DNA from 4 places in the Pseudovibrio sp. Ad46 genome. Region 4 is predicted to be linked to each of the others. Evidence: riboswitches for the same ligand, from Rfam matches in the RefSeq annotation. Region 4 holds a riboswitch; each other region holds the start of a gene.

Region 1 (7,241 bases), on a different contig from region 4:
TCCTGCAATCATAATAAATGGAACAGTTAGGCTCACCGCTTTCAATATTTTTAACATTTGAGATCCACACGCCAATAATCAAAGCCTGAGTATTTAGATTGAATCTCTCGCAGATCCGACTTCTTTGAGAAGCCACCAACAAAAGCCAGTATTCCTGCCCCAAATTCTGCTTTACATCCAGTTACAGCGCGTGCAACGCCTTCAACCTCAGCAGGCGAATAAGGAAATCCTGAGCCTTTTGGAGCAACAAATGAAAAGGCTTTATCTTTTGCAACGGCCACCTCAAATGGCTTCCCTGCAAAGCGAACCTCCTGACGGGTTTTCCAGATAGAAAGGTTGGCAGCCTTTCGAGCGCGGACTTCTACACTATTACTTCCACTGCTAGAACAGCCAGCAATCAACATAGAAGCAGCGCATAAAGCGAACAATTGCTTTTTCATAACACTTCCCCATAGGTAATATACCGGCGAATATCACACGTTATTGGGGAAGTAAATTAACTGGCCATTACTACTTAGCTCAGTTTATCGAAATCACGCCTTACCTCTGTGAATGCCTCATAGAGCCCACGTACCCAGTCCGAGCAAAAGAGACGTTGAGATCTGCGTTTTGATTATCTGATGTAACTATAATGTATTGGTGAGGTTGTTGCGGTTGCTTCAATGCCGTCGTCCCGCACTTGATGCGGGATCCAGTGGGTGGGGCGGTAGAAGGAATGTTACCTCTGATTTTTCAGGGGGTGGACGTCATGTGGGTGGCACTGGTATTTTTAAGGAGGCGCTGGCCTGCGGCGTGGTGGTATTGCCGCAGACCAGCAGGGCACCGTTTGGCGAGGATGCGGGGTGGATTTGCGTTTCGCCATTGGTACCGGAGGCAAGTGGCACGGACTTGTGCCATTTACCCATCACAGTGCTGTTGAACGAGCTCTGCGTGGTCAGGGGTACCGATCACGTAGAGCGCGCTGCACGATTAAGCCATTTTCTAAGCCAGTCCTTTTTTACGAGGCTGGCTTTTTTCTTTGCTCCTGTGCATCTCCCTGATCGAAAACCGATGGGGTTTTTGGGAGGGTGCCTGCGAGCAAAGAGCTGCACGGCTTAATCAGGAAGCGGATTTTTTGCGTTTATTGGCTGCGGATGAGCGACTCGCTCTAACATTCCGCAGCTTTTTTCCAGTGCTTCAAGGCGATCGCGGAAGGCGTGATGCAAAGTGAACAGGGCATCGCGCTCACTGGAGTGCTGCATTCTCTCTGTCAGCACGAGGTGCTGAATATACGAGAGGTTTTGCAAATCCGAGACAGCGACGATGACTTCGTCAATTTCATTTTGGAAAGTATTTGTGGTGCCACAGGCACATGCGGAGTCGGTCATTCTCAATCCCTCTGTCTATAGGGTGTTGAACAACCGCGCGACAACAAGGCTTTCGACGGCCCGCTGGCGAGCGGGAGGTTCGAAACCTGTAGACAGACAGGCGAGTTTATTCCCTCCCGAAAGAGGTATTGTATTCACCGCCCTCCCGCTCATAGCAAAGGGTCTGCGCCCTTAGAAAAAAGGCACAAAAAATCCGCTAGTTAACGGGAGCGGTTACCGCTGTCTAAAGGAGGTTTCGAAGCCTCACAGATGAATGTGGAATGAAAACCGACGGTTGTCAAACTGACAGTTTTTACAAGGATGTGGATGACGGGGTTAGCGAGGCGTTTGTGTCGTGGCTTATGCCTGAGCATGTCGCTCTGGATCCCGGATCTACGCTGCGCTTGTCCGGGAAGACGGAGGGTGGCGTGAGAACCCTTTGGCGGGCGGGAGGCTAGAAACCTGCAAACAGACAGGCGAGTTTATTCCCCTCGAAAGGGTATTCTATTCACCACCCTCCCGCCCATAACAAAGGACTTGTGCGCTTCATGCATGAGAATGGGATGAGGTTATTACCCTGTCAAACTGGTAGTTTTGACAGGGATGTGGATGGTGGGGGGGAGCAAGGTGTTTGTGCCGTGGCTTATGCCTGAGCGTGTTGCTCTGGATCCCGGATCTGCACTGCGTTTGTCCGGGAAGACGGTGGGTGGTTGTGGTTGCTCGTTAAAGCTTGTAATCACCACCCGATAAGAAGAAGGGGCGGTGTCCTGGCTCAATGAGCATAGGAATTAAAATCGGAGTTCCCTTATTCGCTTTGGAGATAAGGAGCTGCGGGATCCATGAAGAAGTATGGCCGCACCTATCACTTACCCAGCTCTCCCGGTGTAATGAGCGACGACAAAATCCTGCGGGATTTGGCGGTTCTGGAAAGCGCTGCAGAAGTCGTCTTTACCGAGAAGATGGACGGCGAGAACACGACTATCCTGCAGAGTGGATGCCATGCGCGTAGCCCTGACAGTGGGTATCATCCATCCCGTGATTGGATGAAAGCTTTTGCGGCAGGTGTTTCGCCGTGTCTTGCTGAGGATGAGCGGATCATCGGTGAGTATCTGTTTGCCCGTCATTCCGTCGCTTATGACAGGTTGCCCACTTACTTTCTAGGTTTTGCATGGATTGCTGGCGGCATCACACAGAGTTGGGATGCGACGCTGGACCGTTTCTCAGAGCTGGGCATCGCTCCTGTTCCGGTGTTGCACAGGGGCGTTTTCACTCAAGCAAGCGTTGACGGAGTGCTGAACGGGCTCAACCTGAGCAAACAGGAGGGCTTTGTCGTGCGAACCACCGAGGCATTCCAAGAGCCTGACATGGCGACACATATGGCCAAGTATGTGCGCGCAGATCACGTACAGAGTGACACCCACTGGATGCATGGTGAGATTACCAAGAACGGGTTGCGAAAGAGCTAGGAGCACATGAGCACGTGGTTCTAAGTCCAGCATCTAGTGCGGGGTGACTTTGGTGTGGTGATAGCTGCTATCAACAGCACCTCAGGTCTATTCTCGAAAGCGCTTGCAATTGGGGGGCTCAATACTCAGTATGCAGGCCTATGGTTTCTGAGGTGCGAAAGGCCTCGGGATTAAAAGGGAACACGGTGAAGTGTAGCCAACAGGCGCTAATTCCGTGACTGCCCCCGCAACTGTAAGCGGCGAGCGACGCCAAGCATGCCACTGGAGAGATCCGGGAAGGCTGGCTGAGCACAGACCCGCGAGTCAGGAGACCTGCCATTATGTTTCACTTCAACCCGGGCGGGGCGTCCCGGAGGAGGCCATAATGGTTGCATTGGCGCAAGCCTCTCACATATCCGGTTTCTGTTTGCCCCTGCCGTTGCGCGGAGGGCGTTATGTTACCTGTTTCCTCAAGACTTAAACTTTATTCCGGGTCGTTTTGCGAACCGCTGATGGTTGACGCGCGTGTGCGCTTGACTTTTGCCTCAGGATTCGACAATCAATGTAACGTTATAACGTTACATTGATGATGTGTAGTGTTTCACTCAGGTGGGTTGGTACGATGCTTGATCCTGTTTCTCATCATTTAGGCACCTTTGGTTGCCCGATTGAGGCTGAGCTGCGCACGGGTGCTTTGGCATGAGCGCGGTTTTTGTTTCTGTGTGCGATGTTTCGTGGGCGCCTGATCGGAAGAGTTCGTTGGTGTTGCAGCCGTTGAGTTTTGAGTTGGCTGCGGGGCAAGTGCTTGGCGTGGTTGGCGCGAACGGGGCTGGCAAGTCTACGTTGTTGCGGCTGCTCTATCGGTTCAACAAGCCGATGAGCGGGCAGATTTGCGTTGGCGGTGATGACATCTGGTCCCTCTCCGCCAAGATCACGGCACAGCGGGTGGCAGCGGTATTGCAAGAGCAGCCGACGGATTTTGCGCTGAGGGTGCGTGAGATTGTGGAGCTGGGACGCACGCCGTATCGCAGTGGGTTAGCAGCTTCCGGAGAACGAGACCGGCAGGTGGTGGACCGTGCGATCCGCGCTTTGCAGCTGGATGCCTTGGCCGGACGGTTGTTTGGCACGCTTTCTGGCGGAGAGCGGCAGCGGGTTATGGTGGCGCGGGCGTTGGCGCAGGAGCCAGAGCTGCTCATTTTGGATGAGCCGACCAACCATCTCGACATTCGCCATCAGCTAGAAATTCTGAAGCTCATTGAAGAGCTGGATCTGACGATCATCACCAGCCTGCATGACCTGAACATGGCAGCTGAGGTGTGTGACCAGATCCTGTTGCTGGACCACGGGCAAATGCTTGGATTTGGGGTGCCGGAGCAGATCCTCTCTCCCGCTTTGGTTTCCAAGGCTTTTCAGGTGCGCACAACGCGCGAACAGCTGGTGGACCGACAACACTCTCTTCTGACATTTGATCTGCATTCTTAAGGGTACTTTTTCATGAAAAAACTTGGTTTGGCGCTGGCTGCGGCGCTGCTTTCCTCTTCCGCTGCGCTGGCAGAGGTTTCCGTCAAGAGCTGTAACCGCACTGTCGAATTTGATGGCGTGCCGCAGCGGGCGGTATCGCATGACTCCAACCTCACAGAAATGATGCTGGCACTGGAGTTGCAGGACAACATGGTGGGCTACACCGGTATTTCTGGGTGGAAGACGCTGGATGAAGAGCTCACGGATCAAGTGGCTGTGCTGCCGGAGCTTGCCCCAAAGTATCCGAACAAAGAAATCCTAATTGGTGCTGACGCGGATTTCTTTTTTGCAGGTTGGAATTATGGTATGAGGGTTGGTGGCGAGCTCACACCGGAGACGCTGGAGCCGTTCGGTATCAAGGTGTACGAGCTGACCGAGAGCTGCATCCATATTGGCGAGAAGCCAAAGGTTTCCATGGATGACATGTACAATGATCTTTTGAACCTTGGCCGCATCTTTGATGTTGAAGAGCGGGCGGAAGCGTTGGTGCAGGCTTATCGCGAAGACCTTGCGCAGTTCAAAGCTGGCTTGAAGGCTGCTGACACACCTCTGCGTGTGTTTGTTTATGACGGAGGTGAAGATTCTCCGTTCACTGCTGGTCGTTATGGGATGCCAACCGCGCTGATTGAGGCTGCTGGCGGCACCAACGTGACGGATACATTGGATAAGAGCTGGGTGCGCGTGAACTGGGAGGCTGTGGTTGAGACCAACCCGGAAGTGATCGTGATTATCAACTACGGCGAAGTGACTGCTGCGCAGAAGCGTGAGTTCATGCTCAACAACCCCGCCTTTGCGGATATGGATGCGGTGAAGAATGACCGGTTCGTGACGCTGGAATATGCTGAAGCAACTCCGGGACCACGGAACATCAAGGCGATCAAGAAACTCGCAACCGCATTCTGGGGTAACTAACAATGAGCGAAGGAACCGGCGTTGTTGTAGCCCCCAAAGAGGGCTCTTCTCATCATTTGCTGCAGATTTGCTGCGTGGGATTGGCTGCGCTGGTTCTTTCTGTCTGCCTTGCGGTCTCCGTTGGGGCGGTTTCCATTTCCATGGAGACTGTATGGGGTGTTCTTGCCAACAAACTGGTGCCGGGCACGGTTGAGCCGAGCTGGTCGCTGGGGCGGGAGAGCATTCTCTGGGAGATCCGCCTGCCCCGTGCGCTGCTGGCGATCATGGTGGGGGCCGGGCTTTCCATCGTGGGAGCTTGCCTTCAATCCGTCACCCGCAACCCGCTAGCTGACCCGCATTTGATCGGCATTTCAGCTGGTGGCGCGTTTGGGGCGGTGTTGGCTCTGCTGCATACGGGGCTGTTTTTGGGGATGCTCACCGTACCTTTGCTGGCGTTTCTGGGTGCTCTTGGGGCAACGCTGCTGGTGATTGGGGTGGCGAAGTTTACAAGCGCTACCAGTGCCGACCGTCTGGTGCTGACGGGTGTAGCTGTGAGCTTTGTGCTGATGGCAGGCGCCAATATCCTCATCTTTTTGGCAGACCCACGGGCGACGCATACTGTGGTTTACTGGATGCTGGGCGGATTGGGGCTGGCGCAGTGGGCACATCTCGCCTACCCGTTGGTGGTGCTTGCTTTGTGCGGGCTCTGGCTGTGGTTTCGCGCAGGGCATTTCAACGCGATGACAATTGGCGATGAGACGGCGACAACACTTGGCATATCCGTTGGTGCCTTCCGGCTGGAAACCTTTGTGATTGGTGCGCTGATTACGGGTGTTATGGTCGCGTTTTCCGGCATGATCGGGTTTGTGGGGCTTATGGTGCCTCATATTGTGCGGCTGTTTGTTGGCGGCGATTATCGACGCCTGATCCCTGTTTCAGCGCTGTTTGGGGCGATCTTCCTATTGCTTGCAGATGCTGCTGCACGGACGCTGATGAAGCCGGAAGACATGCCGATTGGCATCATTACCGGGCTTATTGGCGGGATTTTCTTTATCTGGCTCTTACGGGAAAAGCGGTAGCTCTGCCGTTTTTCAGGGGTTCTGACACCTCGTTGTCGCTGCGATATGAGCTTGAGCTTGCCGTCATCACGACACAGTTTTTTCGCGTTAGACTCATACAAGGCCCATCTGGCAGCATGGCAGAAACACGGATTTTGAAAGGTATTTACCTTTATTCCAGTTGGTTTCGGCTGCTTTTAATTATGGTTTTGTCGCATATTCCTAGGCGTTGATCAGAGGTCTTGTTCGGGAACATGTGTTTGATGCGGAGTACGTGAATGACATCTCGGTTGTATAGCGATTTTGCCGAGCAGTATGATGAGGCCATTCAGGAGAACATCTACAACGCTCTTTTAGAGCGCCCCACCCTGCTTGGCATGCTGCCGCCGCTGCAAGGGCTGAAGGTGCTGGACCTTGGGTGCGGCCCCGGCGTGTATGCGCAGTTTCTCTATGATCACGGAGCTGATGTAACCTGCATTGATGAATCCGAGCAGATGCTGAAGCTGGTGAAAGAGAAGCTGGACGACAACGTAAAGTGCTACACCTCTGACCTGTCTAATGGGTTGCCGGAGAAACTGGAAGGCACGTTTGATATCGTGATCTGTCCGTTGATGATCCATTACGTCGAAGACCTGAACAAGCTTTTCAGAGACATCGGGAACGTGTTGAAGCCGGGTGGTTACTTCGTGTTCTCAACCCATCATCCGCTGGTGGATGCACAGTGCTCTCCAAGCGGTAGTTATCTGCGTCAGGAACATGTGACGGAGGAATGGAACACCATTGGTATGCCGGTGAAGGTGAGTTTTTATCGCCGCCCACTCTCCATGCTGTTTGGGTGGCTCTCAGCTGCCGGAATGTGTGTTGTGGACCTGCGCGAAGGGATGCCAGCTGCCGAGATGAAGGAAAAATCTCCGATCCATTATGAGAAGCTGCAGAAGAACCCGAGCTTCATCTTCTTCAAATGCCAGAGCCACTGCAGC
Region 2 (7,241 bases), on a different contig from region 4:
CGAAGAATGCAATTGCCAAACCCCAGCCAACAAAGAAGTTCGCGCAGAAATAGTATTTTGCTTCGCTGTTGCCATGCACAGCATCTTTGAACAACCAACCGATGATTGGAACAAGGAAAAGAAGTTTGAAGAAGAGTGGATCATTATCCTGCTGATCTTCAGCAGAAGACAGAGTTGTATCGCTCATTGCAGTGCCCGTTATTGATTGATGGGGGAAGAACACAGAGTTGACTTACATCAATTTAACATTCACGCGCATGCGTCACATCAGCACATCTACGTATGAAGCATGAATATAGATGATGGCTCATCTCCCATCATGAGGCCGAAGTCTCACGTATAACTCTAAAAGCATTAACTAAAACACACTTATCAGATCACGACCTCTCTTGATTTTCGTCAGCTAAACGCGAGCTCATTGAGCACAAGAGAAAAAAGGAAATCAGATGCCAAATAAAGAAATTGTCGGCTACGCTCTCAGCACGAATACACAGCTCATCGCTGAGATGGCGCAAAGCGATTATACAACAGTCATTCTTTGCTTTGTTGTGAGCGATGAAGCGGGAAATCTCTCCCCAAGCACAGAACTTCAAGCCATGTTCAATGCACCGGATTTGATCAGTAATCTGAAAAAAGCTGGCAAGCGTGTCTTGATTTCAATCGGCGGCGAAGTCTTTACAACCGCTGCTTGGGCAGCTCTTGCAAACAACCTCGACAACACAGTCCAACAGCTGACTAAGATGGTAACCGACCACGGCCTTGATGGTGTTGATATCGACTGGGAGGATACAGGCTATACTGGATATGACGCAACGACGTTCCTTGTTGACTTATCTAAGTCGCTAAAAACAAGTCTTCCTGAGGGCCAGAACTTCGTAACACATGCGCCGCAAGCACCATACTTTTACGGCGGAGCTCCCGGCTCATACACACAGATCTACGTCGATGTTGCGAAGAATGCCGGAGACACGATCGATCTCTACAATATCCAATATTACAACAATCCTTGGTATGTTGGCGAAACAGCAGAAGAAGAAACCGGCAAGGTTGTAGGCACTGAGCTGGTTGATGGCCAGACATTTCCCTCCAGTGTCGTTGGCATCGCATCAACAGGAGTACCTGCGTCCAAGCTTATTGTAGGAAAGCCGACAACACAGGCCAACGCTGGAAGCGGCTATTTAAGCGACGATGATATAGCATCAAACCTCATCACACCTCTCCTCGCAAAAGAACCTGACTTTGCCGGCGTGATGGGTTGGCAATATCCTACTCAATACGGTTCAGATACAGGCACTGATGAATGGGCAGCAACCATGGCAAAGGCGCTTGGTAACTGATCCCGAGCTATCAGCGAACGGCGGAGCATGCCCTGCTCCGCCACTCAGAAGCAAAACCCCACCTAAAATCAAATAGCGGTTTCCCAGACAAGCAACTTCAAAACAACCGATCTGAAAACAATTTCGTGATCAGTGCCGAGCAGCACGTAATGCACGCTGCACATTCCCTATCTTCTCCCTCAAAGGTTGTAGCAATACAGGGACCAGACAGCCCTGTCTGATGACGCGGCCTTCAAGTTTTCAAGCGAGGAGAGGATCTCATGCCAAAGTTTGGACTGTCTCTTAAACTGCAAGTCCCACCATTGCAGCTCAACCAACCTCAGCAACAGGCTGCTACCAACCACCAAGCCAACAAACCAGGAGGCTTGGCAGGTAAGCAGGACGCTGTTGCGCAGCAAGTGAAAGACTTGCCTGCACCAGTATTCCGCCCAGCAGCAAACCCACCAAACTTCGAAGCAGCAAAGAACAGTGGCTGGGGGTCAGAGAACAGTGGTTGGCGAACGCTCAATATTGAGAGTCAGGACAGCTTCATCCACACCAAGCGCATTGATCCAAACGCAAAAGGTGAGTTTGCGGGTGACAAAATCCATTTAAGCATCGAGCCTAGTCAGGTACCACAAGCCTTTGATGCCATTAACACACTTCTCTTTTCGGAAGACTCTCCGGTCGATAAATGGAAAGTAACCGACATGACACGCGTGACAGAAGGCTCACGCGTACAAGTCGGTGCTCAATTTACTCTTTACCTGCGCCCAAGTGCTGAAGATTCCCAGTACACGGCGCAAGATTTGAAGAATGATAAATCCTTTGTCGAAACCATCGAGCAGAAACTCTCTCATGCAGGTATCCAACCTGGTGAACGACCAGCGTCAGACGTTGCTCCACACCATTGGGACTTTGCCAGCTATCGCAACGAAATTCGAAGCGACCGCGATGGAGGTGCTGCGCAGACAGAAGCTTTGCGGCGTGAACCTGTCTTCGAGCTGCTAACCATCTAGTAAAACAACAAAAAAGGCCCGCAAAATGCGGGCCTTAATTCTTTCAAGCAAGCTAGACTTAGCGTGTAAGTGGCTTGTACTTGATGCGGCTTGGGTCTGCAGCGTGTGCGCCCAGGCGGCGAACCTTGTCTTTTTCGTAGTCTTCAAAGTTACCTTCAAACCACTCAACGTGGCTATCACCTTCAAAGGCCAGCATGTGCGTTGCAAGACGGTCAAGGAACATACGATCGTGCGAGATAACCACGGCACAACCAGCATAGTTCTCAAGCGCATCTTCCAGAGCTGCAAGTGTTTCGGTGTCAAGATCGTTGGTCGGCTCATCGAGCAGAAGAACGTTTGCGCCTGACTTCAAAACCTTAGCAAGATGCACGCGGTTACGCTGACCACCGGAAAGATCACCAACTTTCGCCTGCTGTCCAGCACCCTTGAAGTTGAAGGAGGAGCAGTAAGCGCGTGAGTTGATCTCTTTCTTATCAAGATAGATCACTTCAGCACCTTCGGAAATCTCTTCCCAAACGGTCTTGCTGTCATCCAGTTTATCACGGGACTGATCCACATAACCAAGGTGCACACGGTCACTGACGACCACTTCACCGCCGTCTGGTTTTTCCTGACCGGACAACATCTTGAAGAGTGTTGACTTACCAGCACCGTTTGGACCGATGATACCAACAATACCACCACGTGGCAGTTTGAAGGTCAGATCATCAATCAACAAACGATCGCCAAAGCCTTTGGAAACGCCTTGAACGTCGATAACATTGTTACCCAGACGCTCACCAACAGGGATCAGGATCTGCTCAATTGAAGGCATACGCTCTTCTTGAGCAGTCAACAGCGCATCATAAGCATTGATACGCGCTTTTGACTTGGTCTGACGGCCCTTCGGCGTCATGCCCATCCATTCCTGCTCACGCTTGATAGCGCGGGAACGAGCCATGTTCTCACGGCCTTCCTGCTCCATGCGCTTAGTTTTCTGACCAAGGTAAGTGGAGTAGTTGCCTTCATAAGGAATGCCCTGACCGCGGTCGAGTTCCAGAATCCAGCCAGTCACGTTGTCAAGGAAGTAGCGATCGTGGGTAATGATCAGCACTGAACCCTTAAACTCACGCAGATGGCGTTCCAGCCAGTGCACGGTCTCAGCGTCAAGGTGGTTGGTTGGTTCGTCAAGCAGCATCAGGTCAGGCTCGGACAAGAGCAGCTGACACAACGCGATACGGCGACGCTCACCACCAGAAAGGTTATTTACAGGAGAGTCGGATGGAGGGCAGCGAAGCGCTTCCATTGCCATCTCAACCTGGCTTTCCAGATTCCACAGATCTTGCGCATCAATGATGTCCTGCAGCTGAGCACCTTCATCGGCTGTCTCATCTGAGTAGTTCATCATCAGTTCGTTATAACGATCCAGAAGTGCCTGCTTGTGCGCAACGCCTTCCATCACGTTTTCAAGGACGGTCTTGTCCTCATTCAGCTTTGGTTCCTGCGGCAGGTAGCCAACCTTGGCACCTTCTGCAGCCCATGCCTCACCGGTGTACTCTTTATCAAGACCAGCCATGATCTTCAAAAGAGTAGACTTACCTGCACCGTTTGGACCAAGGATACCGATTTTCGCATCCGGGTAGAAAGACAGGTGGATATTGTCGAGTACTTTTTTTGCACCGTAGGCCTTGGAGACCCCGTGCATGTGATAGATGAACTGGCGCGCCATGGACTGCCTGCATCTCCTGATCTGTGTAAACAATGAAATCTCTGGAGAGCACTCATAGTGGAAGCAGCGCCAAGGGGCAATCCATAACACTTCAGCGATGATCAAATCCGTCGCTTTTTCTCCTCAAACGGAGAATTTCACGACAACACCTGGTCACTTCCACGCAAGAAAAAGGGCAGCAGGTTTACACTGCCGCCCCAATAACAAACAAACTCGTGAAAACTTACGCAAGCTTCAACTGCTGAACCACTGTCAGGTTCCGAACAATCGCATTGTCTTCAACGGCCTTGAGCCCCTTCACAGCAATGAAGGTGACCAATGGCTCACACGCAACAATTGCCAGATAAGACAGAGCAAACTGCGCCCATGCCGTAAACGGCGTAGCAACGTCCCCAATCATCAACCAGAAGCCAACCATGCCGGTCACGCCAGCATAATACATCGCATCCAACTTCAGAATCTGCGCAAAGCTCACACGCTTGGTCAGTTCTTTGGACAACAGCTCACGGCCACTCAGGTAGTGAACGGCAATCAGCGGCAACATCAAAGACAAGCTGTTGACGCCAAGGTGGTACATGTCCTGCGGATCAAAAGCGAGCGCCTGAAACAGCAAGCCAATGGCAAACCCAAGCAGAACAGGGGTAAACCCGAGCGTCAGATACATCGCCATCGCACCAACGAAGTGAAGTTCTGATGCTCCAACAGACATATGGAAGCTCTGCATGAAAATGGAGAAGAAAACCGCAGCCAATAGCGTTTTCAGTGGTGTGAATGGCTCTTTCAGGAATTCGGAGATCTGCTCTTTGCAGCCCCAGACAATAACGCCAACGGCCCCTGCATTGGCAGCAATAACCTTGGCGGCGGAAACGTAACCCGGTTCAATATGCATTTAATATGCTCCTCTTCGCACCCTCCGTGCGGTCATGAGTTTATGTCGTGTCGGGCAGGTTTCCTGGCTTATGGCTTTTGCGTCCTCCGCCTTCCCAGAGATCATCTCCAGTGGCTTTTATGAAGAAGGCACCACGTAACAGTTGCGGGGGCAGCTGCGGTTCGGGCCCATCTTTGGTCATCCCTACCGCATTCCCTTTTCATCCAAGAAGCTTGGCTTCTACAGAACCCAACAGCGGGAATATCCTAAATTACAAGAGAAGACACAACTAGAAATAAGAGGTAGTTGGAATAAGCAACAATCAGAGGGATGCAACGGCCTTCGTAACCCGCCAGAGCTGCAGGCAAAAAAAGAGGCGTGTACCCGTTGGTACACGCCTTTAAGAAAGTTGACACTCCCCCATCCGAGTGCCAGCCGAAGCTGCATTTAGAAATATCAGAGTGCCCCATTTCTTCATTGATCTTCATCAAAATAAATAAAATTACCTCAGAAACATCGGATATTATTCAACATTACAAAAGCACTCAGATTTTCAATCGATTAAAACTAGAATAGATCAAATATATCTCATACAGGTTGCAACGAAAGTCTCAGTATTTTCTATTAGTTCTTGCTATAAGTTCTCTCCGAAGGTGCCTGCCACGAATATTTCCTTAGCCAATGCTCCTCAGGAGAAACCACAAAGCTCCAGGAGTTCTGCTGCTCTCCAGAATCATCAGGAGTTGAATCCGGTGTAGGAGTGGAAGTATTTTGGCTGGCAGAAATTTGGATTTTAAGCACCCCTTCACCTTTTCCAGCAAGCTTCAGCAAGCCAAGATCACTGTGAGATCGTCCAAGAAAAATCTGGGGTGCTGTTCCTATTCTCTCCCAGATAGTACGGGCAAGATCTGTAGAAGACACCGGCGCTGCGCGGGGAGTAACCTCGATAACCCGAAATCTCGGAAGTCCGTAATTCAACTCCGCCATAGTGCAATCTACTTCATGGTCTCCAAAGCTTAAAACCCAAATCTGAAAGTGATGTTCTTTCAAGAACCCCACCAACTCTTTCAGAGGCTGAAAAGCAAACTCTCTATATGTCGCGCCAACAGCCTTCGGCCCGTGTAATGACAGATGAGCACGTACGCTTTCAGAATAGTCAGCAAAGCTACCAAAACTATCGCCAGCTTCAGGTGGCATCACTGCATTGTCTGCGCCAGCCAGCGCGTCACTCCATAAAGCCCCATCGCCAACCAAAACAGCAACACGGTCATCGAGTTTCACATATTCAGGGCTCCCGGCCCGAGCCATACGCTCAATGCTTTCCACGATACCATGGCGCGCTGTGGTTGAGCTCCAACTCGGCAAGATATTATCTCGCTCTCCACCAGTTGGCTGCAAAACCGAAACCGCTGAGTATAAAAACAAGCTGGACCACTGCATCGTTCAAGACCACCTGAAAGTTGTTTCAGCAAGATGGTGAACTACAATGCACATCAATTGCCCATAAAAAATGAACTAAATGCTGTCGTGAAAAGAGAAGAGAATCATAATTGACAGCCCGTCCCTCTTTCCTCTCAACTTGAAGATAAATACGAGTATTCACGTATATAAAGAATTTCACTCAACGAAACACTTACTTACAATTTTCATAAATTTGCTTTGGAAGTGTCAGATAAACATCATATGCACCGCACTTTTCGATACTTTTTAGAATTAAACTCGGTTCATCCCTAGAATTCTTAATAAATGCGCAATAATTTCAAACAATTATGCCGAGGAATTTCCTGGGGTACCCAAATGCATTTTCGAGCCCTCTTACTTCCTGTATTGCTCCTTTTCGTTTTAATTGGTTTATCGATACACTTCATGTCAGCGTCATCGTATGCGTCGATTTTCGATCCTGCGACAGGTGGCCTTCACAATCAGCTCAATCAAGCTGAACTGCTCACTCAGCAGCAGAACCTATGGACCATATTGTCTGTTGGATTGTTCGCGCTTGGTGTTCTTGGAATACTAATTGTCTATTCCAGCCTGTTTATTCAGGAGCGTATGCGGGCGACGCGTTTTTTCAACCGTGCCCTTCTCCTCATCGCCATCAGTTCAGCAGCATGCCTGCTCATCGACACAACGCTGAACTTGCCTGATGTAACGGCACAATTAATCCTCTGGCAGTCTCAAGTGGAGTTCAGACCACAGGGGGACATCCACGCCGCTGCAATCCACGCAGCAATGGCAGCGATGATCGCAGTTCTGGCTTATCTGCCTCTATCGCATCAGCTGACACTGCGTGCGACGGTCATTCTTGCACTCTCAATCGGCGGGATCATTTA
Region 3 (7,241 bases), on a different contig from region 4:
AGATGGACAAATCACTCTCTAATGGATCGGCGTAGGGTGTTTTGGAGGGCGGAGCAACTGTGACGGCCAGATAGTCCTCTGGCATGGCGTAGGTGTTGCCATTATCGGATTTTTCGATGAGCTGAGGGCCGGATGTTGTGGCAGGCGAGGAGGCAGGTGGCGTTTCTGCGTGCGAAGGCGCAGCCAAAGCGAGTGGCGCAGCGATGCAGGCGGCAAGAAACCCTGATCTTGTGAGATGCAACTTGAAGGTTTGCGGCAGACCGCAGGATGGCAACAGACTACTCATTTATGGCTCCCTGACTTTTACGCAGCAACTTTCCCAGAGGGGGCGCCTTATTATGTGCACTTCACTAGTCATCACTTAGTAGTGATTATGATAATATGCACTAGATATATTAGAGGTATACGCATTTACTTAGAGTATCTATGCCATAATAATTGTATATAAATTATGTTTCGCGTATTTATACTTTCAGGTTATTTAAATGCTATTATGTAAAATTTTCATTGTGTTGATTTGCTATATGATTTGGATAGAACTGTGATGTAGATCGCAGTTTGTACATATGGCAAAAAAATCTAGTATTTTTCCGCATGAGCTAAGCTTTTGAAAGAACAGCGCTTCATTTCGGCCAATTTTTTGTGGGTGCCAAGGGCTGTCGGGCGGTATTTGAGCTCGTTGCTGATATGCACAGCTCTCCAGACTTATGAACTCCCTAAAAATTGAAGGAGCCAGAGCTGGGTCAGTGGGTGGCCATATGCAGGATCAGGGTGAGTTTTAGCGCAAAATGGAACGCCTCCGCTTTTGTGCGGAAGAGAGTTCTACCCAAATGGACTTTATGTCTTCGGCCAGCGGCACTTGATAGTGCTGCGCCTTCGCTTCGCGTGAACATGGTTTTCTACCCATCATTTTTCTTGTTTTCTGGATAGACGCACACGCACGTGTTTTGTGAAGAGAAGAGCTGTTTAAGAGGAAGGGGAGGATAAAGAGAAAAGTATGGCTCCCCGGGCCGGATTCGAACCAGCGACCAAGCGGTTAACAGCCGCTTGCTCTACCACTGAGCTACCGGGGATCATACTATGTTGCCATTGGCTTTGATCGATAAAAGAAGTGGCTCCCCGGGCCGGATTCGAACCAGCGACCAAGCGGTTAACAGCCGCTTGCTCTACCACTGAGCTACCGGGGATCACGATGATCTTGCCGTATGGCTGCAAACGAAAAAGGATGGCTCCCCGGGCCGGATTCGAACCAGCGACCAAGCGGTTAACAGCCGCTTGCTCTACCACTGAGCTACCGGGGATCATGACACCCTTGCGAGTTTGCCTCGCCGTTTGCGTGAGGAGGCTTTTACAGAGGCATGTTGTGTTTGCCAAGTCGTTTTTTGCGTATTTTTCGATTTGTGGACAGTTTCTCTATTTTTTTATTGAGATATCCAAGGGGGTTAGCCAGAAATCTCCAAAAACCGCGGATTTTGCGGGTTTGATTTTCCGGTGATGTTGGAATCCTCACAAAGACAATTGACAGGAGAGCTGATTGCGCCCCACACTTAAGGCCAGAACTCCAGTTTCTTTTTGTTCCGGCTCAGGCTTTGGAATGACAAGATTAAACGGGAATGCGGTTCCATATATTATGGAGACAAGCCGCAGCTGCCCCCGCAACTGTGAGCGGTGAGACCTTAGCGAAAATCCCACTGGCCTTTTAAGGGCTGGGAAGGGGCTATGGTCGGTTGAGCCGCAAGCCAGGAGACCGGCTGGAGATATGATTTGACATAGGACTGCTGTCGGGTGGACGGCGAGAGGTGCTCATGACGCATATTTTCCTGTCTCCGTGCGAGACAGTTGCTGTACTTTCATATTCTTTGATTGAAGCCCCGGCTTCTTTGCGCTTACTGACCAGCTAACCCAGATGGCTGAACAGAGAGGCGACCTTCGTGTTCGCCATTGCTTGGTTACGGGTGGAGCTCGTTCCGGGAAAAGCGCATATGCGGAAAAGCTGGTTATAAGCAGCGGGCGACGCCCGACTTATATCGCGACAGGCCAGGCCTTTGACGGTGAAATGGAGGAGCGTATCGCGCATCATAAGATGCAGCGGGGCGACCTTTGGGACACTGTTGAGGAGCCGCTGGAGCTTGTGCGCGTGCTGGAAACGCATGCCAGCAACGATCGTGCGATCCTCGTTGATTGCCTGACACTTTGGCTTTCCAACCTTATGCACGGGTCGCGGGACTGGACCGTGGAGCTTGAACGGCTTGAGGCGGTTCTTAGCTCTTTGCCGTGCCCTGTCGTGTTTGTTGGCAATGAAGTGGGCATGGGCATTGTGCCTGAAAACGCCATGGCCCGCGCCTTTCGAGATGAAGCTGGCCGCCTGAACCAGCGTATCGCCGACCTCTGCCATTTTGTGATGTTTGTGGCTGCTGGGCAGCCTTTGCAGCTGAAGCCTGCTGTTTTACCGGAGATTTCCCTATGACTGTTTCTTTTGCTGCACCTTCTAAAAAAATCCCTGCTGTCATTATCACTGGTTTTCTGGGTGCCGGAAAAACCACGCTGGTACGCAACCTGCTGATGAAGGCACAGAACAAGCGCATTGCGCTGATCGTCAATGAATTCGGCGAGATGGGTTTTGATGGCTCACTGGTGAATGGCTGTGCTGACCCGGACTGTTCTGCTGATGAAGTGGTGGAGCTGGCCAACGGCTGCATTTGCTGCACGGTAGCTGATGATTTTCTGCCGACCATGGAGATGCTTCTGGAGCGCGAGCAGGTGCCGGATGTGGTTGTGATTGAAACCTCTGGCCTTGCTCTGCCACAGCCGTTGGTGCGTGCGTTCAACTGGCCTTCTGTCAAGCCACGTGTGACCGTTGACAGTGTGGTGACCGTGGTAGACGCACCGGCTGTTGCCGCTGGCAAAGTAGCCTGCGATGAAGAGGCTGTTGATGCGCAGCGGGCGGCGGATGATGCGCTGGACCATGAAAGCCCGGTGGAAGAGCTGTTTGCGGATCAGCTGACCTGTGCTGACCTTGTTGTGCTTTCCAAAGCGGACCTTTTGAGCGAGGCAGAGCTGGCGGCGGTGAAGCAGACGATCCGTGGCCGTGTTCGCGATGGGGTTGAGATTGTTTCTGCCTCTCATGGCGAGCTGGCGCTGGATGTTTTGCTTGGGCGGGATGCTGGTGCAGAAGATGATATGGACTTGCGCCTTTCTCACCATGAAGCGCAGCATGCTCAGGACCAGGACCAGGACCAGGACCAGGACCAGGACCACGACCACGACCACGACCACGACCACCATCATCACGATCATTCTCATGATGATTTTGAGAGTTTTGTACTGCCAACCCGCCGGTTCGTCTCAATTGATGAGGTGAAGGCTCAGGTGGGAGCGGCCATGAAGGTTTCTGGTGTGTTGCGCATTAAGGGCAGTGTGGTGGTTGAGGGCAAAACCGCGCCGGTGCTAGTGCAGGCGGTTGGGCCGCGTGTGGAGGCCTGGTTTGCGGCTGGCAGTGAAAGCCACTCCAAACTTGTTGTGATCGGCCTTGCGGGGCTGGACAAGCACAGTGTGCAGGCTGCGCTGAGTGAATTTGAGTTGGTTCAGGCCTGATGCACGTACTTGTCGGGCAATCACGCCGATTGGATGATGGAGAAGAGGCCGTCGACCTTGAGCAGGCGCCTGCGGATGTTGTGTTTTTAAGCGCAGCAGACACAGAGCTTGCCGGGCTTGCGGCGGCGCATGCCCAGCATGAGGGCTACTCTCTTCGTCTTGCCAGTTTTCTGGCGCTGTCGCATCCGTACTCTGTTGATCTTTATGTTGAGCAGACCATTCAGGACTCCAAGCTTGTTGTGGTGCGCCTTTTGGGCGGTGTTGAATACTGGCGTTACGGCGTTGAGCGGCTGGAAGCAGCTGCCCGCGCTGACGGGGTGAAGCTGGTTCTTCTGCCCGGTGACGACAAGTGGGATGAAGAGCTGGCGAAGCGCTCCACCGTGCCTTTGTCTGTTGCGCAGATGTTGTGGCGCTATCTGATTGAGGGCGGGGCGGAGAACCTTTCTAACGCTTTGCTATATGCCGCGCAGAATGTTGAGTTGCCTGTCGAGGCACCATCGGAGCCAATGGCGTTGCCGCGGGCCGGGCTGGTGCTGCAAGGGCATTCGCTTCCCTCCTTAGATGATGTGCGGGCGAGCTGGAAAGACCCAAGCCGTCCGGTTGCGGCCATTGTGTTTTATCGGGCGCTGTACCAGAGCGGTGCAATTGAGCCAGTGCAGGCATTATGCCATGCGCTTGAGGCACAGGGGATAAACCCGCTGGTGCTTTATGTGGCGAGCCTGAAACAAGCGGAATGCGCTGGTGTTGTTTCCAGCGTGTTTGAGCAGTGCCCGCCAGATGTGGTTTTGAATGCCACAGCCTTTGCGTTGTCGAGTGCGGGTGCTGTTCATTCCGGCACGGTGCTGGACAATCCAGGTGCATGTGTTCTGCAGATCGTTCTGTCGTCTTCCTCGGAAGAAGGCTGGGCCGAGAGTGATCAGGGCTTATCCCCGCGTGACCTTGCCATGCATGTGGTGCTTCCTGAAATTGATGGTCGTCTTTTGACGCGGGCGATCTCGTTTAAGGAGGAAGGTGGGCGTGATGTCAGGACCCAATGTTCGCTTGTTCGCTTTGTACCAAAACCGGACCGGATTGAGTTTGTGGCAGCGTTGGCGGCCAATTGGGCGCAGCTGAAACACAAAAACGCAAATCAACGCAAAGTCGGCATAATCCTCGCAAACTATCCCAACAAGGATGGGCGTATAGCAAACGGGGTTGGGCTGGACACGCCTGCCTCTTGCGCGCACCTTCTTTGCGCCATGAAAACAGAAGGTTATGGGGTTGCTGAGAATGCGCCGAAATCTTCTGAGGCGTTGATAGACGACCTGCTGGCTGGTCCTACCAACTCCCTTAGGAACGCAAACCAACGCAAAGGCGGGGAAGTGTTTGCGCTTGCTCGTTATAAGCAGTTGTTTTCTCAGCTGCCTTTGGCAGTGCGAGAGGGGATTGAGGAACGCTGGGGGGCGCCGGAGGACGATCCGCATATTGTGGACGGCTCTTTCCAGCTGGCGCTTAAGACTTACGGCAATGTGACCGTCGGCATTCAGCCTGCTCGCGGCTATAATATTGATCCTAAAGAGACTTATCACGATCCGGCGCTTGTTCCGCCGCATCATTACCTTGCCTGGTACATGTGGCTGCGCGACAGCTTTGAGGCAGACGCACTTATTCACCTTGGCAAACATGGAAATCTGGAATGGCTTCCCGGAAAAGCATTAGCCTTATCAGAGGCTTGCTATCCTGAAGCCGTAATTGGGCCTGTACCGAATATCTATCCTTTCATCGTCAACGACCCCGGAGAGGGATCGCAGGCGAAACGGCGGTTATCCTCGGTGATCATTGATCATCTTACCCCTCCGCTGGCCCGTGCTGAGAGCCACGGCTCTGCGCTGGAGCTGGAGGCGTTGCTGGATGAGTATTACATCGCCGCAGGGGTGGACCATCGCCGCCTGAAAGCGCTTGGAAAAGAGATACTTGGCGTTGCTGCGCGTGAAGGTATGGACAAAGACATCGGCCTCACATCGCAGATGGATGAGGACACGCGTTTGGCACGGCTCGATGCCTACTTGTGTGACCTGAAAGAGTTACAAATCCGCGATGGGCTGCACATTCTGGGGCAGTCACCAACAGGAGAGCAACGGGCCGAATTGCTGGTGGCTTTGCTGCGCGTGCCGCGTGGTGAAAAACCTCACGAGAACAGTTTGTTACGCGCACTTGCTGAGGATTTGAATCTGGTGGAGTTTGATCCACTGGATTGTGCCTTTGAGCAGGCGTGGGCTGGTGAACGGCCTGTGCTTTTGCAGGAGCTTGTTGATGCGCCGTGGCGCAGCTGCGGGGATACGGTTGAGCGGTTGGAGGCGCTGGCGCTGGCATATGTTTCTGGTGAGCGGGTGGTTCCGGCTGCGTTTACAGCGACTTGCGCTGTGTTGGAGGCATTGGAACAAGAGATTGCGCGCTCAGTTGATGCCTCTGGCGCTGCTGAGGTGGACGGGGTGTTATCCTCCTTGGCCGGACGGTTTGTCCCCCCCGGACCATCGGGTGCGCCGTCGCGTGGTCGCCCTGATGTGCTGCCAACCGGGCGTAACTTTTATTCTGTTGACGTTCGCTCAGTTCCTACAAAGGTCGCCTGGAAGCTTGGTGAGAGAAGCGCTAGCGCGTTGATTATGCGGCATTTTCAGGAGCACGGCGAGTGGCTGCAAAGCATCGCCATGAGCTGCTGGGGAACCGCAAATATGCGCACCGGCGGGGATGATATCGCACAGGCGCTGGCCTTGATTGGGGCTCGTCCTGTCTGGGAAAACACCTCTGGACGCGTGACAGGATTCGAGATTGTTCCACTTTCCGAGCTTCAGCGCCCTCGTGTTGACGTAACCCTCAGAATTTCCGGCTTTTTTCGAGATGCGTTCCCACAACTCATACATTTGTTTGACGCTGCCGTTGCTGCGATTTGCGATCTTGATGAACCTGATGATGCCAATCCTCTGGCGGCGCGGTACCAAACTGAGTTTGGGGAATTATTGGCCAAGGGCGTTGAGGAAGGACAGGCGCGAAAGCGGTCTTCCACCCGGATTTTCGGCAGTAAACCAGGGGCTTACGGCGCTGGCCTGCAGGCGCTGATTGACGAGAAGCTGTGGGATAAACGCGCGGATTTTGCGGAGAGCTTCCTTGAATGGGGCGGCTATGCCTATGGCCGTTCGCAAGAAGGCGAGCAAGCCAGGGACGATCTGGTAACCCGGCTCACCCATGCTGATGCAGTGGTTCACAATCAGGACAACAGGGAACACGATCTCCTTGATTCTGATGACTATTATCAGTTTGAGGGCGGTCTGGCCGCAACTGTTGAAACGCTCAAAGGCGATGCTCCGCACGTCTACCACAACGATCATTCGCGCCCTGAACGCCCTGTCATTCGCACGCTTTCTGAGGAAATTGGGCGGGTTGTCAGGGGAAGAGCTGCCAATCCAAAATGGATCGCAGGTGTGATGCGCCACGGGTATAAAGGTGCTTTTGAGATGGCGGCCACGGTCGACTATCTCTTTGCTTTTGGGGCGACGACCAATGCAGTCTCTAACCATCATTTTGATCAGCTCTATGATGCATATCTTTATGATGATGAGGTGCGGGACTTTATTGCAGAGAAGAACTCTGCAGCGCTTTTGGAAATGACA
Region 4 (7,241 bases):
GCTGCTCAGCTCTGGCATCTCATCCAGATTAACCTTGGCTTTAAACCGGCCATAAGGTTCAAGAGCGTCCTCCGGGATCTTCAGATTTTGAGCGATGCGCGCAATGGGTTTCATGTCTGCTGCGCGGGCAATTTCAATATCTTTCATGGAAAATCTCCAGATTAGAACGTGTAATAAAATGAGCCGGAGAGAGCGTCAAAAACGCAAATCAGGCAGGAACAGCAATGTAATCTCTACGTAGAATCTCTACCGAATGCACCTGCAAAGTTCAAGATTGAGGTAGGGCACTTGAAACTAACTTAGTTAACGGTGCTCATCTGTGTTTTTGCTGAGATGTGAAATATTATTGCCTGAATAGCTGTTGGTCTGTTCTAAAATTCACCAGACTGCGCTTGCGCGGCAAATCCAAGAGCAGTAGAGCTGGTTGGCTTTTATAAACAAACTGCGCCGCGCCGTAGTTTCGTCGGTTAGGTCACCCCATGTTTTTATTTGAAGTTGCCGCGCTCGGTGCCGCTGCCACCTGGGCTATTGGTGGTCTCATTTCAGCAAAACCTGCAGCACACCTTGGAGCCATTGGCTTCAACTGCGTGCGCATGTGGTTTGTTGTGGTGTTTCTGGGTATCTATGTCATTGCAACAGGCACATGGAATACGGTTGATTCAAGCCACGCTTCTCTCATCTTTCTCTCTGGCTTTGTCGGCATCTTCATGGGGGACACTTTGTTGTTCCTCACGCTCAACCGTATGGGACCGCGCCGCACAGCCATCCTGTTTTCCATGAACGCACCCATGTCAGCGCTTCTTGGGTGGCTGTTTCTGTCAGAGGAACTGTCATTTCAGGCACTTGTTGGTATCTCATTCGTTCTGGTCGGCGTTATCCTCGCCATTGCGTTTGGAAAGCGCAAAGACCAGCTTCATAAATGGGAGGCGATTAGAGGTCCTGTTTCCATTGGTGTCCTCTTTGGCACGTTGGCCGCACTTTCCCAATCAGTCGGGTCAATCATCATTCGTCCCGTTATGGAAAGTGGAGCAGATCCCGTCGCCATCTCGCTTATGCGCTGCACCATTGCAGCCTTTGGTTTGCTGGTGCTCTTTTACCTGCCGGGCCGTCCTTTCAGACTGGCGAACCCAATCAACAAAGAGATTGTCGCACTGGCCTCCTTGTCCGGCATGCTTGGCATGGGTATCGGCATGACGTTGATCCTCTATGCGCTGAGTGGCGGAGAGGTGGGCATCGTTTCTACCCTGTCTGCAACCACTCCAGCGATGATGCTGCCTGTCCTGTGGTGGCAAACCAAAGAGTTTCCTGCCATTGGGGCATGGATTGGTGCACTCCTCGTCATTCTCGGCTGTGCTTTGATTTTCATGAGTTAAACAGACGATATGCAACCATGCTGCCTAAGTACCACAAGCAGGTGCGACCTTAAGTGGCCGCACCGCAAGATCTGGTAGTGTGGCCGCATCAGCAATTTCTGTGAGTTTTGCAGGCAATTGGTCGAATTTTATCAAGTTCGCTATTCAGCCAGTTGACGAAAGCCCCTGAAATCTGATCAATAGCCGGGCATTTGGTATTTTTGTCGATTAGATAAAAATGAAAAGGGAACACGGTCCGATTGGAAAAGCCGTGGCTGCCCCCGCAACTGTAAGCGTAGAGTTGTTGCTCACACATGCCACTGACGCAGCTGTTTAAAGCAGTGTTGGGAAGGCGGAGCAACAGTAAGGACGCGCAAGCCAGGAGACCTGCCAGATGCAGTCACTCACCCACGGCACGGGGCGTGCTAAGGGGCGGTATTCCGTTCAGGTGACATTCACAGTGCGTCTGAGCGGCAATGAATCTGACTTTATTTCAAAAGGTTAGAACCAGGTTTCTTCAAAGACGCACAATGCAATCAACAGCATGGCATCCGTCATGGATGCTGTGAATGATGGACCAAACTCGTGCGTAACACATCTTGGATCGCAGCTACCCTCAAATCTGGCGTAGCTCTCTCAGCTCTCCTCAGCTCAACTCTAATCTCCTCCGCAAACGAGACCGAGCTCGACGAAATCATCGTCATCGCCAACAGAACGGAAACCGAAGCCGGCAAAGTCGGCTCCACTACCCACGTTGTCACCGAAGAAGACCTAAAGAACGACGGCGCTACGTTTGTTCAGGATTACCTCGCGCAGCTCCCGGGCATCTCCCTCACTCAGAATGGAGGGGCAGGTACATTGTCTACTCTTCGCATGAGAGGTCAAAATGGTAGATACATTAAAGTTATAGTTGATGGTTTGGATCTAACAGATCCAACACGTGCACGACCATCGACGGCGTTTCAGCATATGTTGCTCGCGGATGTAGAGCGTATTGAAATACTCAAAGGCTCACAAAGTGCTCTTTATGGAGGACAGGCGATCGCAGGTGTAATCAATATTATAACTAAGCGTGCTCCAGCAGGAATAGTTGAGCAATCTGCACGGGTTGAAGTCGGTTCTTACGATACAAAGAATGTTTCATATGGTGTTCGAGGAGCGTCAGATCGTGCTGATATTGCGTTAGGTATCGAGCATTTTCGTACAAATGGGTTTAGTGCAGTTTCACCAAAGGGTAAGCCCGCTGATGATGATGGTTATGAAAATACAACGGTGTCAGCAAAAGGATCCTTTGACCTAACAGAGAATCTTAACCTTTACTTTGCAGCAAGAGGAACAAAGGGCACTACTGAGCTTGATGCCTCAGGGAAGCCGAACGTCAAAGATGACATGCATTATCGGCAGATTTCAGTAAAGGTAGGCGCGAACTACTTGGCGTTTGAAGATCGGTTTTATTCTGATTTTTCGGTTCAGGTTACAGATATCAAGCGTGAACAGGATTTTGCAGACGCGGCCAAAGAAAAATCTGTTTTTGAGGGGAGGAGAGTTAAATTCGACTACCTTGGTGAGTACGAAGTTAACGAAAAGACAAAGCTCAATTTTGGGGGAGATTGGTCCCAAGAGTTCTCAAAAACAAATGACCCGATCGACGACAGCAGTTCCATTGGTGGAGCTTTCCTTCAGCTTATGATTGAACCACTCAGTGGGTTGAATTTGGCTAGTTCAGTGCGTTTTGATCAACATAGTGAATTTGGCAGTTTTGTTTCGAAACGATTGACTGCTTCTTATGAAGTTAATGAAGATTTGAGAGTTCGAACCAGTGTTGGGAATGGGTTTAGAGCTCCCTCGCTTTACGAACTTAATCACCCTAGCTATGGCAATCATGAGCTTGAGCGAGAAGAAAGCCTTAGCTTCGATGTCGGCGTAGATAAGAAATGGCTGGATGGGCAGCTTTCAACCTCCGCTACTTATTTCAATATTTTGACTGACGACTTGATTGATTATGATAATTCGATCAGCAAATATAATCAGATAAAAGGGACGTCGCGCAGTCAAGGTGTAGAGTTGGAAGTTAGTTATAAGCCAACCGATCGCTTGGTTTTGACCGCAGGCTATACATACACCTACTCTGTTGGTCCAGATAAGAAACGTTTAGCTCATGTTCCTCTTCATGATCTGAGTGTGGCAATGAACTATGGTTTTACAGACGACATTTCGCTGAATGTGAATGGTACCTATCTTGGTGAAAATCTTGGATCTGATTGGCCCAACATCGTAGCTATGGAAGATGTGTTCCTGTTAGGTGCCAAAGCCTCATATGATGTGACCAAAGAGGTAGAGTTATATGTTCGCGGTGAGAACCTATTAGATCAGGATTATGAGCTAATTAACGGCTATCAGACACCGGGTCTTTCTGTTTACGCTGGTCTTACTGCCAGTTTCTGATTAAGTATGCCGCTCGGTGAAAGCTGAGCGGCATCTTGCAGGGGATGGCTCTGCTCGGGCTGCCTTTCCATGTCTGTACGCCTCTCAAAAGGTCGAAATGCGAAATAAGATCAAAAAGATCATGCAAATGGCGTTTCTGATGGCTCTGGCGTTCAGTCCGGTTGTTGCACGAGCGGACCAGAGCGAGGCGAAGGCACCCCGGCGAGTTGTCTCCATGAACCTGTGCACCGACCAGTTTTCCATGCTGCTCGCAGGCAAAGAACAACTTGTATCAGTCTCCAAATTAGCATCTGACCCAACGCTCTCCGTCATGAGTAAAGAGGCAAAGGCCTATCCGGTCAACTTCGGCGGGGCGGAAGAAATCTATCTGATGAACCCTGATCTGGTGATCGCAGGGACATACACAAACCAAACCACAGTCCAGATGCTGCGCGGTCTCGGAATAACGGTGGTTCAAGTGCCGCCCGTTCGCACGATCTCAGACATCGCCAAAGAGCTACGACGTCTCGGTAAGGTATTGGGACGTGAACAACAAGCTGAAGCGCTTGCACAGCAGTTCACCTCCGAAATCCAACAGTTAATCGACGTCCAGCCAGATGAACAGGCACGGGCAGGGGTCTACTACGCCAATGGGTACACGGCGGGAGATGGTAGCCTCGTCAATGAGTTGATCACAACGGCAGGCCTGCAGAATATTGCCAATAATCTGGGCTTGAAGGGCACAAGTAAACTGCCTCTGGAGCTGCTGATCCTCGAAGACCCACAGTTGCTTGTTGAGGGCACTCAGTTCTCAGATAAACCAGCACTGGCTTTTGAACTCCTCGCTCACCCGGCATTGAAGCGAACACTCGGCAACAGTGGCCGCGTCATGGTTGAAGACAAATACACCATTTGTGGTCTGCCGTTTGTGACGCAAGCTATTGGTAAACTGGCCAACCAAGCCACCAAATTAGGAGCGCAAGCCGAATGACAAAGCATCCGGATGCTCCGTTGATTATGACACTATGCCTGATCGCTGCTGTCTTGTTTGTAACCTCGCTCATGATCGGCGCTGCTGATTTAACATTCATGCAGCTGATTAAAGCAGCATTCGCCGCAGAAAAAACACCCGTTTCCATCGTCTTTTGGGAAATCCGCGTGCCGCGCGCCCTTCTGGGCTTAATCACGGGTGCAACACTAGGCCTGTCCGGTGCTGTATTGCAGGGCCTCCTGCGCAATCCGTTGGCGGAACCTGGTTTGATCGGCGTCAGCTCCTCCGCAAGTCTGGGCGCAGTCATAGCTATTTACACAGGACTGACAATTACCATGCCCTTCGCACTGCCAGCGTTTGCATTGCTCGGCGCAGCGATTGCAGCAGTTTTGCTGCCCATGCTGGCAGGCGGGCGAGGGCAGACGCTGACACTGATCCTTGCAGGCGTTGCGATCTCAAGCATAGCGACTGCGCTCACGTCATTGGCACTCAACCTGTCGCCTAACCCGTTTGCAGCCATGGAAATCGTGTTCTGGATGCTGGGTTCATTAAACGACCGGTCCATGCAACACCTTTACATCATTGCGCCGTTCATCGTGATCGGCTGGAGCCTCTTGCTCATCACGGGCAAAGGCCTCAATGCGTTGTCTCTGGGTGAGGAAACTGCTCATACTATGGGTGTGTCTCTACCTCATCTGCGATTTTGTGCCATTGCGGGAACCGCGGCCAGTGTTGGTGCTGTGACAGCTGTGACTGGAACAATCGGTTTCATCGGTCTGATTGTACCTCATCTGCTACGCAAAATGGTGGGCGGAGAGCCGCAACGCCTTCTGCTGCCAAGTGCCATTGCAGGGGCATGCTTGCTTACGCTTGCAGACATCACAGTGAAACTGTTCGGCCCACAATCAAACCTCAAGCTCGGAGTGCTGACGGCAATTGTCGGTGCGCCGTTCTTCCTTTGGCTGATCATTAAACAACGCAGGGCTTTGATCTGATGCTGCTTCAACTCAAAGATCTTTCTGTCAACTACGGTCCCAAGAACATCCTGTCCTCAATCAATCTGGAGATTGGTAAAGGTGAGATCGTTGGCTTGATCGGCCCCAACGGCTCAGGCAAATCCACACTGATGAAAGCCATGGTCGGATTAATCCCGTCTTATGGAGAGATCAGCTACGACAACCAGCTCCTCAAAAGCATCTCGGCCAAGCAATTATCCAAGCATGTTGCTTACATGGCGCAGGAGCGTGATGTGGCATGGGATTTGTCTGTAGAACGCATTTTGGCTTTGGGGTGTGAAGCAATCGGAGGTTCTGTTCGGACGCCAAAACACAAGGCGGAACTGGAAGAGACGATTGCAAGCTTGGGGCTGGACGCAATCAGAAAAGCCTCAATCCTACAGGTGTCTGGTGGAGAGAAGGCGCGTGCTCTGCTCGGTAGGGCCTTGATGCAAAAAACACCATTGATCATTGCGGATGAGCCAACGGCAGGACTTGATCCGGAACACCAGTTGGAGCTGCAGGAGATTTTTCAAAAGCTGCAACAACAAGGTACATCCATGCTTGTCAGCCTGCATGACTGGACATACGCAGCGCGCCTTTGCACGCGGCTCGCGATGCTAAAAGAAGGAAAGCTGGTCGCGTATGGTACGCCAAAAGACGTGTTGACCGAAGAACGCGTGCAGGATGTTTATCGTGTCAAAGCCCATATTCTGCAAACAGAGCAGGGGCCTGTGATCACCCCCACAACACGTTTGTAAGAAGACCTTCGATTATTCGGGTGCAAGGCTCTTACGGAACATGCGATCAAGGTATGCCGCAGCCTCTTTGAAGCGGTCCTTGGACTTATCTGCCGGAAGCAACGTCTCCACCTGACTGTCAAAGTCAGCGTAATGCTGTGTCGTGGACCAGATTGAAAACAGCAGGTGGTAGGGATCTGTCTCTGCGATCTTGCCTTCATTCATCCAGCCTTGAACAACGACTGTCTTCTCATCCACCAGTGACTTCAAAGGGCCGGCAATCAAAGATTTGATGCGCGGGGCACCCTGCAAGATCTCATTGGCAAACAAGCGGCTTTCCCGTGGGTAGTCCCGCGCCATCTCCAGTTTGCGGCGTACATACGCGCAAATCTCTTCAATGGGTTCACCTTCAGGATTGAGCTGATGTAGCGGATCAAGCCAGATGTACAGCAACCGTTCAATCAGCTCTGCATGAATGGCATCTTTGCTATCGTAATAATAAAAAAGGTTTGGTTTGGACAAGCCAGCTTGCTGAGCGACCTGATCGATCGTAGATCCACGAAATCCATAGGTTGAGAACACATCCAGCGCAGCTGCGAGGATCTTCTCAGTCTTTTCTATCTGAATTCGTGTTTTGCCTTTTGCTTCAGAAGCCTTAGCCATACTCTTTTCCAAATTGCTTAAGCACCGAACCTAAAAATACCCGCTCGGTATATGAGTAGGTTAGCACCTACGAAAA

What was found. A riboswitch is a leader RNA that binds a small molecule or an ion and turns the genes downstream of it on or off. The one in region 4 is predicted to bind cobalamin.
Region 1: linked by a shared signal. The riboswitch ahead of PsAD46_RS02730 (ABC transporter ATP-binding protein) and the one ahead of PsAD46_RS15075 (TonB-dependent receptor) in region 4 are both predicted to bind cobalamin.
Region 2: linked by a shared signal. The riboswitch ahead of PsAD46_RS24015 (energy-coupling factor ABC transporter permease) and the one ahead of PsAD46_RS15075 (TonB-dependent receptor) in region 4 are both predicted to bind cobalamin.
Region 3: linked by a shared signal. The riboswitch ahead of cobU (bifunctional adenosylcobinamide kinase/adenosylcobinamide-phosphate guanylyltransferase) and the one ahead of PsAD46_RS15075 (TonB-dependent receptor) in region 4 are both predicted to bind cobalamin.

The regions. Positions count from the first base shown of each region.
Region 1 covers NZ_LMCG01000005.1:254,422-261,662, reverse strand. The annotation lists gene PsAD46_RS27830 (hypothetical protein) at 1-57, opposite strand, end outside; gene PsAD46_RS02750 (hypothetical protein) at 51-440, opposite strand; gene PsAD46_RS02740 (hypothetical protein) at 1,095-1,367, opposite strand; gene PsAD46_RS02735 (RNA ligase family protein) at 2,186-2,812, shown strand; cobalamin riboswitch at 2,937-3,147, shown strand; gene PsAD46_RS02730 (ABC transporter ATP-binding protein) at 3,491-4,273, shown strand; gene PsAD46_RS02725 (ABC transporter substrate-binding protein) at 4,286-5,224, shown strand; gene PsAD46_RS02720 (iron ABC transporter permease) at 5,227-6,282, shown strand; gene PsAD46_RS02715 (class I SAM-dependent methyltransferase) at 6,540-7,241, shown strand, end outside.
Region 2 covers NZ_LMCG01000080.1:139,047-146,287, forward strand. The annotation lists gene PsAD46_RS23995 (hypothetical protein) at 1-187, opposite strand, end outside; gene PsAD46_RS24000 (glycosyl hydrolase family 18 protein) at 447-1,337, shown strand; gene PsAD46_RS24005 (hypothetical protein) at 1,598-2,335, shown strand; gene ettA (energy-dependent translational throttle protein EttA) at 2,394-4,043, opposite strand; gene PsAD46_RS24015 (energy-coupling factor ABC transporter permease) at 4,267-4,932, opposite strand; cobalamin riboswitch at 4,968-5,179, opposite strand; gene PsAD46_RS24025 (hypothetical protein) at 5,536-6,351, opposite strand; gene PsAD46_RS24030 (EAL domain-containing protein) at 6,778-7,241, shown strand, end outside.
Region 3 covers NZ_LMCG01000071.1:225,565-232,805, reverse strand. The annotation lists gene PsAD46_RS19600 (hypothetical protein) at 1-286, opposite strand, end outside; tRNA gene PsAD46_RS19595 (tRNA-Asn) at 999-1,073, opposite strand; tRNA gene PsAD46_RS19590 (tRNA-Asn) at 1,113-1,187, opposite strand; tRNA gene PsAD46_RS19585 (tRNA-Asn) at 1,227-1,301, opposite strand; cobalamin riboswitch at 1,562-1,771, shown strand; gene cobU (bifunctional adenosylcobinamide kinase/adenosylcobinamide-phosphate guanylyltransferase) at 1,907-2,467, shown strand; gene cobW (cobalamin biosynthesis protein CobW) at 2,464-3,594, shown strand; gene cobN (cobaltochelatase subunit CobN) at 3,594-7,241, shown strand, end outside.
Region 4 covers NZ_LMCG01000050.1:94,442-101,682, forward strand. The annotation lists gene PsAD46_RS15065 (formate--tetrahydrofolate ligase) at 1-147, opposite strand, end outside; gene PsAD46_RS15070 (DMT family transporter) at 480-1,373, shown strand; cobalamin riboswitch at 1,549-1,762, shown strand; gene PsAD46_RS15075 (TonB-dependent receptor) at 1,938-3,797, shown strand; gene PsAD46_RS15080 (ABC transporter substrate-binding protein) at 3,895-4,767, shown strand; gene PsAD46_RS15085 (iron ABC transporter permease) at 4,764-5,762, shown strand; gene PsAD46_RS15090 (ABC transporter ATP-binding protein) at 5,762-6,523, shown strand; gene PsAD46_RS15095 (TetR family transcriptional regulator C-terminal domain-containing protein) at 6,536-7,165, opposite strand.